DNA from 3 places in the Pseudomonas sp. 37 R 15 genome. Region 2 is predicted to be linked to each of the others. Evidence: predicted binding sites of a transcription regulator. Region 2 holds the regulator's gene; each other region holds the start of a gene.
What was found. Region 2 encodes sigma-54, which starts transcription at its own class of promoters, with help from an activator protein. Its sites were predicted from a motif close to ANTGGCATNNANNTTGCTNT; they were not measured.

Region 1 (3,206 bases), on a different contig from region 2:
ACGGCCCGCTTCGACTCAGCGTCTTTCACCTGCACGGGGCAGGTAAAACGATACCCCTTGCCATACACGGTCTTGATAAACCCTTTATCGGCGCTCAAGTGTTTGCGCAAAGCATAAATGCAACGGGTCAATGACTCATCGGCCACCTCGCCCCTGGGCCAGGCGAGCGCCAACAGGCGGTCCTTGGTCATCAACGAACCGCCGGAAACCAGCAACAAGCGCAGCACGCTGCCCTCTTTGGGCGGCAGTTGAATATCGGTTTGCCTGCCTGTCAGCCGACCATCGTCATGCAAGGTCCAATCAGCGAAAACGAGGGACGTTGTCGATTCTTCAATCACGACTGCCATAAGGCACCTGCACGTTCGACTGCTGACATTCAATCCATTCTTCCTGTAAGGGCCCACTTGCCCGATGCCATGACTATAAAAACCTGCCTCGCGTATCACGTTAGGAAAAACCCGATTCAATCAGCGTCTTTCAGCGTTTTGCTGTAAGACAATTCACGACTCAACCGGAATACGGTAGCCACTCCTGATACACCTCATGCAGCTCAACCCCCAACCGATCCTCCAACTGCACCAACTCACCCACCGCCATCAGTTGCCCATTGACCCGTACCTCCACGCAGTGGATGACCTCGGGCGCCAGAGGCAAGACTTTCCCCGGCGCAAACGCAGCCAGTCGCTTGCGGCTGATCAGTTGCTCCTGCAGCAGTATTTCCAGGTACATGGACTAACGCCTTTATTCAGGGAGAAAGCTCGCGGCCCGACCTGACGAACGCACGTTGCACACGTTCATATTGCGCGGCCGTCAATGGCGGCGGCCCGGCCGGGGGCTTCGATTCGTCACGACCCGCGTCCATACGCCATGACGAGATTTCGTTGACTTGCTTGGGCACATCCAATTCATCCACCAGTTTTTCGATCAGGCTGACCTGAGCAGGTTTGCCCTTGATCAGGAGGCTGTTGGTGTCCGGATAGGCGATCAACGTCAGGTTCTTGTCCGCCAGCGGGCCCTTCTGCTCACTGGCCAGCAGGCCTTGAATGACGGATGCCATGCCCGGCACCGTGACTTTGTTTGCGCCGCTCCCATGCTGCCGATCCTCGACGTGGGTATTGAACACCTGCACCACACCAAAGGCGTGCGCCCCCACACGCAGCTCACTGCGTTGCCGGTCCGTCAATTGCGCCAGCCGCAGCACCTGGCTGACATAGCTTGGCGGCCCGGACACGTAGAACGTACGCACCCCGCTGTCGCGCAAGGGATAGCGCGATTCATCCATGCCTGTTCGGCGCATGATGCCGCGCAGCCGGTTGACCGAAATGTACCGCAGCGCCACCGCAGAGGTTCTGGCTTCGCTCGCGTTGTAGAGATGCACCGCTTGCCCGTCGCTGTGCCAGATCAGACCTTCCTGCCGGGCCAGCGCTTCAAGGACCTGTTGCGGTGCGTCAAAATCAAATGTCCCGCTGACACGCCTGTGCGCCGCTTCCCGACTGACCACCACAGGCATCCCCAGCGGCACCGACAGCGCAGTGAAAAAACTGTCCAGGCTTTCATCCCTGGCCTGATACGGCTCACCCCGAACCACACAACTGACCAGCAACAGCGCCACCCACAGCAGCGTGCGACCGAGGCGGTGGCGGTTCGTCGTAATGGAGGCATCAGCATGCACCGTGGGTTTTTCCTGGGGAAGGTAGGACGCAAAAGAGCGGCCATACTGAAAGGCAGGCGAGGTTCAATCATGATGGAAAGCTGACGGCCGCCCCCGTGGCATGTGCCTTGCTAAGCACTCTCTATCAGGGCGCGCGCCAGCGGCGGCACGGGCCTACGGACAAAGGCGTCGTTTCCCTCTAATGGCCGGTATAGCCATCCGAGGGCGCGACGTTTTTTTTTGAGAGAAAAGGTAGGTGTTGATGAACGATTCGGTCGACAGCAGCCCGGTGAATCCGGCGCTGGCCTGGGTAAACGGCAGTGACGCCCCGGAAAAGAGCAGCCTGGACCTGGGTTTCATGGCCCTGACTGATTGCGCCTCGCTGGTGGTCGCCGCCACCCAGGGGTTTGCGCAACCCTACGGCCTCACACTGAACCTCAAGCGCCAATCGTCCTGGGCCAACCTGCGCGACAAACTGGTCAGCGGTGAGCTGGACGCCGCCCATAGCCTCTACGGCCTGATTTACGCCGTGCATCTGGGCATCGGTGGCGTTGCGCCGAGCCCGATGGCGGTGCTGATGGGGTTGAATCAGAACGGACAGAGCATCAACCTGTCCCGTGGGCTGCAACAGCAGGGCGTGGTCACTCCTGAGGCGCTGGATCGCCACGTGCACCAAAGCCGCACAAAACTCACCTTCGCCCAGACCTTTCCGACAGGCACCCACGCCATGTGGCTGTATTACTGGCTGGCGAGCCAAGGCATCCACCCGCTGCGGGATGTGGACAGCGTGGTGGTGCCCCCACCGCAAATGGTTGCGCACCTGCAAGCGGGGCGCATCGACGGCCTGTGTGTCGGCGAACCCTGGTGCGCCAGCGCCGTCAAGCAGAACCAGGGCTTCACCTTGGCGACCAGCCAGTCGATCTGGCCGAATCATCCGGAAAAAGTCCTCGGTTGTACCCAAGCTTTCGTCGACCAGTATCCCAATACGGCGCGCGTATTGGTGATGGCGATTCTCGAGGCCAGTCGCTTTATCGAAGCGAGCACGCAAAACCGTCGTTCCACCGCCCAACTGCTCAGCGCCCGCGAGTACCTCGACGCCCCCCTGGACTGTATCGAGCCACGGCTGCTGGGCCACTACGAAGATGGCCTGGGCAACCAGTGGCAGGACCCGCATGCGCTGCGGTTCTTCGCCGATGGCGCGGTCAACCTGCCTTACCTGTGCGACGGTATGTGGTTCATGACCCAGTTTCGTCGCTGGGGCCTGCTGCGCGAAGACCCGGACTATCTTGCCGTTGCCCGTCAGGTGCAACAACTGGATGTGTACCGTCAAGCCGCGAGCGCCGTCGGCGTCGCCACCAATGGCCAGGACATGCGCAGCAGCCAGTTGATCGACGGCAGGATCTGGGACGGCTCCGACCCCGCCGGCTATGCCCGCAGCTTCCGCCTGCACGCCATGGCGGATGACATCAGCCGCCAAGCGCTGCGCTAGGAGCACGACCATGCTGCGAATCCTTTTGATCAACGACACCCCGCGCAAAGTCGGCCGGCTCAAGGC
Region 2 (3,206 bases):
CCCACGTATCGACATGGTCATCCAGCCGAAGAAGAAGGCCGAGTAATGGCAACCCTGAAAGCCCAGCATCTGGCCAAGGCCTATAAAAGCCGCCAGGTGGTACGCGATGTGAGCCTGTCTATCGACAGCGGCCAGATCGTCGGCTTGCTCGGCCCCAACGGCGCCGGCAAGACCACCTGCTTCTATATGATCGTCGGGCTGGTCCAGGCGGACCAGGGACGCGTATTGATCGACGACCTGGACGTCAGCCACCAGCCCATGCACGGCCGTGCGCGCGCAGGTATCGGCTATCTTCCGCAGGAGGCGTCGATCTTCCGCAAACTGTCGGTAGCCGACAACATCATGGCGATCCTCGAGACCCGCAAGGAACTCGACCGCGACGGCCGCCGCAAGGAGCTGGAAAGCCTGCTGCAGGAATTCCACATCAACCACATTCGCGACAACCTCGGCATGAGCCTGTCCGGTGGTGAGCGTCGTCGTGTGGAGATCGCCCGCGCCCTGGCCACCGCGCCGAAATTCATCCTGTTGGACGAACCGTTTGCCGGTGTCGATCCGATCTCGGTGGGCGATATCAAGCAGATCATCCATCACCTGAAGGCCAAGGGCATTGGTGTGTTGATCACCGACCACAACGTGCGTGAAACCCTGGATATCTGCGAAACCGCTTACATCGTCAACGATGGGCAACTGATCGCCGAAGGTGATTCCGCGACGATCCTGGCCAACGAACTGGTGAAAGAAGTTTATCTGGGTCACGAGTTCCGCCTGTAGACACGGTGATATCGGGCCATTGGTGAGAGTGCGAGCGAGTCAATGAAAACCTCGGTTTTTTTATTGTTACCGCGCTCTAGGCAAAGGCCCTGATTTCAGGCATATAATTTGCTTATGTTTGGCGCTCGCGCGCCCTGTCGTGGATGGCGCATTGCGCCGGCGAATAAGGTGTTAAGCCCCTGCCATGAAACCATCGCTAGTCCTGAGAATGGGCCAGCAGCTGACGATGACACCGCAGCTGCAACAGGCCATCCGCCTGCTCCAATTGTCGACCCTGGACCTGCAACAGGAAATCCAGGAGGCCCTGGAGTCCAATCCGATGCTCGAACGCCAGGAAGAAGGCGACGACTTCGACAACACAGACCCTTTGGCCGACAACATCGAGCAAAAGCCCAATCCCGACGTACAGGAACCGTCCTATCAGGAAACCGCCCCGACGGTGGACAACCTCGAGGACGGCGAATGGAACGAACGCATTCCCAACGAGCTTCCCGTGGATACCGCCTGGGAAGACGTCTACCAGACCAGCGCCAGCAGCCTGCCCAGCAATGATGATGACGAATGGGACTTCACCACCCGTACGTCCGTCGGCGAGAGCCTGCAGAGTCACCTGCTGTGGCAACTGAACCTGGCGCCGATGTCCGACACCGATCGACTGATCGCCGTCACCCTGATCGATTGCATCAATAACCAGGGTTACCTGGACGAGACGCTGGAAGAAATTCTTGAGGCGTTCGACCCGGAGCTGGATATCGAGCTGGACGAGATCGAAGCCGTCCTGCACCGCATCCAGCAATTCGAGCCCGCCGGGATTGGCGCCCGTACGCTCAGCGAGTGCCTGTTGCTGCAACTGCGCCAACTGCCGGCCAAGACACCCTGGCTCGCTGAAGCCAAGCGCCTGGTCAGCGATTACATCGACCTGCTGGGCAGCCGCGATTACAGCCAGCTGATGCGTCGCATGAAGCTCAAGGAAGACGAACTGCGCCAGGTCATCGAACTGGTCCAGAGCCTCAACCCTCGCCCGGGCTCGCAGATCGAGTCCAGCGAAGCCGAGTATGTCGTGCCTGATGTGATCGTGCGCAAGGACAACGAGCGCTGGCTGGTGGAATTGAACCAGGAGTCGGTGCCACGCCTGCGGGTAAACCCGCAATACGCCGGTTTCGTGCGCCGCGCCGATACCAGCGCCGACAACACCTTCATGCGCAACCAGTTGCAGGAAGCGCGCTGGTTCATCAAGAGCCTGCAAAGCCGCAACGAAACCCTGATGAAAGTCGCCACCCAGATCGTCGAGCACCAGCGCGGCTTTCTGGAATATGGTGACGAAGCCATGAAACCGCTGGTACTGCATGACATCGCCGAGGCGGTCGGCATGCACGAATCGACGATTTCGCGGGTGACCACGCAAAAATTCATGCATACCCCACGGGGTATTTATGAGCTGAAATACTTTTTCTCCAGCCACGTAAGCACCTCCGAAGGCGGCGAATGCTCGTCCACGGCGATCCGCGCGATCATCAAAAAACTGGTTGCCGCGGAAAATCAGAAAAAGCCGTTGAGTGACAGCAAGATCGCTGGTTTACTGGAGGCACAAGGCATTCAGGTCGCCCGTCGAACCGTCGCCAAGTATCGCGAGTCCCTTGGGATCGCGCCTTCCAGCGAGCGTAAGCGTTTGATGTGACGGGCGGGGCACAGCGTTCCAGTGGCGGGTATTCCTACCCGCCGCTTTATGCACTGGCAACGAAGGAGAAGCTGTATGCAAGTCAACATCAGTGGACACCATGTAGAAGTCACCCCTCCAATGCGCGAATACGTCGAACAGAAGCTGAAGAAGCTTGAAGGACATTTCGACAAGATCACCAACGTGCAGGTCATCATGAAGGTCGATAAGCTTCAGCAGAAAATCGAAGCGACCCTGCAGATACCCGGTGGCGAAGTGGTTGCTAATGCCGAGCATGAAGACATGTATGCATCGATCGACTTGCTCACCGACAAGCTTGACCGCCAACTCAAAAAGCATAAGGAAAAGAATCTGCACCTGATGCAAGGTACAGGTCGTTAACCCTCCCCCATGATCCAACTTCAAACTATCCTGACCCCCGGCCGTTCCCTCGTGAACGTGCCGGGCGGCAGCAAGAAGAAAGCCCTCGAACAAATTGCCAACCTGATCAGCAGCCAAGTGCCTGAACTGGAAATGCAAGATGTCTTCGAGGCGTTGATCGCCCGTGAAAAACTCGGCTCGACCGGTTTTGGCAACGGCATCGCCATCCCCCACTGCCGCCTCAAAGGCTGCGAAACACCGGTCAGTGCTTTGCTGCACCTGGATCACCCTATCGATTTCGATGCCATCGACGGCGCCCCGGTCGACCTGCTGTTCGTTCTGCTGGTCCCACAAGCAGCCACCGATGCACACCTGGAACTGCTCCGGCAGATTGCTA
Region 3 (3,206 bases), on a different contig from region 2:
ACCAGGTGAAAGCCCCGGGGCTTGGCCCGCAGCGTAATCAGGGTCTGTTACCACATACAGTTCTCCGCCCATCGGCGCGCATTCTAGCGCGCTCTGGAAAAAAACAAAGTGCCGAATACGCCCACATGCCTGTAAGACATTTGCACCCTTGAAAGTGCCGTGTGGATCCCATCACAAAGTCGATGAAAAACCCATGCAACTTATAGTCAAAGACAAACGCCAGGCAAAAAAATGCCCGGCAAGCCGGGCATCTTTTTTTTGTGTATTTACAAGTTGTAACCGCGCTCGTTGTGTTGCGCCAGGTCGAGGCCGACCGCCTCTTCCTCTTCAGTGACACGCAGGCCCATGACCATGTCCAGTACCTTGAGAATGACGTAGGTGACAATCGCCGTATAGATCACAGTGAAGCCGACACCTTTGCACTGGATCCAGACCTGTGCAGCGACGTCAGTCACGGTGCCGAAGCCGCCCAGTGCCGGGGCTGCGAACACACCGGTGAGGATCGCACCGACGATACCGCCGATACCGTGTACGCCAAATGCGTCCAGGGAGTCATCGTAGCCCAGCTTGCGCTTGAGGCTGGTTGCGCAGAAGAAACAGATCACACCGGCGACCAGGCCGATCACCAGAGCCCCCATCGGCCCCACGGTGCCGGCAGCTGGCGTGATTGCGACCAGGCCGGCCACTACGCCCGAGGCGATACCCAGTGCGCTTGGCTTACCGTGGGTGATCCACTCGGCGAACATCCAGCCCAGCGCAGCGGCAGCAGTGGCGATCTGGGTGACCAGCATCGCCATACCGGCCGTGCCGTTGGCGGCAGCAGCGGAACCGGCGTTGAAGCCGAACCAGCCGATCCACAGCATGGCCGCGCCGATCAAGGTGTAACCCAGGTTGTGCGGTGCCATCGGGGTGGTCGGGAAGCCTTTGCGCTTGCCGAGCACGATGCACGCCACCAGGCCAGCCACACCAGCGTTGATGTGCACCACGGTGCCACCGGCGAAATCCAGCACACCCCAGTCCCACATCAGGCCGCCGTTGCCGCTCCAGACCATGTGCGCGATCGGCGCATAGACCAGGGTGAACCAGATGGCCATGAAGATCAGCATCGCGGAAAACTTCATGCGCTCGGCGAATGCACCGACGATCAGCGCCGGAGTGATGATGGCAAACGTCATCTGGAAGGTGATGAACACCGCTTCCGGGAACAGCGCCGCAGGCCCAGTGATGCTGGCCGGGGTGACACCCGCCAGGAATGCCTTGCCCATGCCGCCGAAGAAGGAGTTGAAGTTGACGACGCCCTGTTCCATACCGGTGGTATCGAACGCAATGCTGTAGCCGTAGACAACCCACAGGATGCTGATCAGGCCGGTAATGGCAAAGCACTGCATCATTACCGAAAGAATATTCTTGGAGCGGACCATGCCGCCGTAAAACAGTGCCAGGCCAGGAATGGTCATGAACAGCACCAGTGCAGTGGCGGTCAGCATCCAGGCAGTATCGCCGGAATTGAGGACTGGAGCCGCCACTTCGTCCGCCGCCATGGCAAGGCTTGGCATTACGATGGACAACAGGGCTCCGAGCCCTGCGAATTTACGCAGAGTCATAGTGTTTTTCTCCTGGGGCGTTGGGGTTTGGCGGCTTAGATTGCGTCGGTATCGGTTTCGCCGGTACGGATGCGGATAGCCTGTTCCAGATTGACCACGAAGATCTTGCCGTCACCGATCTTGCCGGTGTTGGCAGCCTTGGTTATCGCCTCGATAACCCGGTCAAGATCCTTGTCGTCAATGGCGACATCAATCTTCACCTTCGGCAGGAAATCGACCACGTATTCCGCACCGCGATACAGCTCGGTATGACCCTTCTGCCGACCGAAGCCCTTGACCTCAGTGACGGTAATGCCCTGCACGCCGATCTCGGACAGTGACTCGCGTACGTCGTCCAACTTGAACGGCTTGATGATGGCAGTGACTAGCTTCATGAAAACTCTCTCCCGAATTGGTGGACTTGCCCCAGGAAAACAAACCCGTCTCAAGTCTAAGCGCAGTGCCTGGCTTTGTAACGCATCGTCGCCTGCGTATTAGCGTGGCGACGCCAGCGAACCACTGGTGACGAAACCTGTACCCCTGATCCGTCGGCGCACTGCATTCGTCACAGCGACTGCATCAGTGCATGGGTCATGATCGTCTAAGCAGAAACCTTGCCAGCTCCGTAAAAATCACTGAAATCAGTCCGTTGTCCACTTATGCCCACCTGCGGGGCGTTACGGCAGCGGCGATGCGCATCAAAACAGTGCGTGGCCGCCCATCCCCATGCGCGAAAAGCGTGCGAGCCAGGCCATGAAAAGACTATAGACGCTGCGTGATACACTGCCGGCCAACTGTTTTCCGGAATATTTCCCATGCTCGCGCCCAAAGACTTCCTCGACGCCCTGAGCGGCCACGCCTCTCGCCTGTTCAGCGGCGACACCCCGCTGCCCCGCAACGAAATCGAAAGCCAGTTCAAGGCCCTGCTGCAAAGTGGCTTCAGCAAGCTTGATCTGGTCAGCCGTGAAGAATTCGACAGCCAGATGGTGGTGTTGGCCCGCACCCGTGCACGGCTGGAGAGCCTGGAAGCGAAGGTAGCGGAACTGGAAGCGCGGCTGACGCCCCCATCGGCTGAATAAAGCCGATGAGTGTGGGAGGCAAGCCCTGATGCCGCCCCCTGTAGGAGCGAGCTTGCTCGCGAAAAACTCATAGGCACCGCGTTCATTCAGGAAGCACGCGTTATCGTTGACGTTTTTCGCGAGCAAGCTCGCTCCTACAAAAAGCCTTAGCATCAGGGCTTGCCCCCTCCCTCACTTCGTTGCCTGGATACGTTCTGTAAAACCTCCCCGCCATCCTTGTTCCCACCTCGTCTACCCTTGAATAATCCGCAGGCAGCGGCCCCCCATTCAAGGATCGAGCATGTCCCTCGCCATCGTCCACAGCCGCGCCCAGGTCGGCGTCGAAGCCCCCGCCGTCACTGTCGAAGTGCACATGGCCAATGGGTTGCCGTCACTGACGCTGGTGGGCCTGCCGGAAACTGCAGTAAAGGAAAGCAAAGACCGCGTACGCAGCGCCATTCTCAACTCGGCCCTGCAATACCCGGCGCGGCGCATCACGCTCAACCTCGCGCCCGCCGACCTGCCCAAGGACGGCGGGCGTTTTGATCTGGCGATAGCCCTTGGG

Region 1: the regulator sigma-54 is predicted to act here: its motif matches at 1,767-1,786, upstream of BFQ04_RS04845 (CmpA/NrtA family ABC transporter substrate-binding protein).
Region 3: the regulator sigma-54 is predicted to act here: its motif matches at 2,186-2,205, upstream of glnK (P-II family nitrogen regulator).

The regions. Positions count from the first base shown of each region.
Region 1 is NZ_CVTV01000018.1:216,858-220,063, forward strand. Features, by position in the region: gene BFQ04_RS04830 (winged helix-turn-helix domain-containing protein) at 1-347, opposite strand, end outside; gene BFQ04_RS04835 (FliM/FliN family flagellar motor switch protein) at 508-729, opposite strand; partial or broken gene BFQ04_RS04840 (secretin N-terminal domain-containing protein) at 836-1,654, opposite strand; gene BFQ04_RS04845 (CmpA/NrtA family ABC transporter substrate-binding protein) at 1,914-3,140, shown strand; gene BFQ04_RS04850 (ANTAR domain-containing response regulator) at 3,151-3,206, shown strand, end outside.
Region 2 is NZ_CVTV01000049.1:80,516-83,721, reverse strand. Features, by position in the region: gene lptA (lipopolysaccharide transport periplasmic protein LptA) at 1-46, shown strand, start outside; gene lptB (LPS export ABC transporter ATP-binding protein) at 46-771, shown strand; gene BFQ04_RS15780 (RNA polymerase factor sigma-54) at 956-2,449, shown strand; gene hpf (ribosome hibernation-promoting factor, HPF/YfiA family) at 2,525-2,830, shown strand; gene ptsN (PTS IIA-like nitrogen regulatory protein PtsN) at 2,840-3,206, shown strand, end outside.
Region 3 is NZ_CVTV01000061.1:2,742-5,947, forward strand. Features, by position in the region: gene BFQ04_RS25765 (secondary thiamine-phosphate synthase enzyme YjbQ) at 1-41, opposite strand, end outside; gene BFQ04_RS25770 (ammonium transporter) at 267-1,604, opposite strand; gene glnK (P-II family nitrogen regulator) at 1,640-1,978, opposite strand; gene BFQ04_RS25780 (accessory factor UbiK family protein) at 2,399-2,662, shown strand; gene BFQ04_RS25785 (YifB family Mg chelatase-like AAA ATPase) at 2,943-3,206, shown strand, end outside.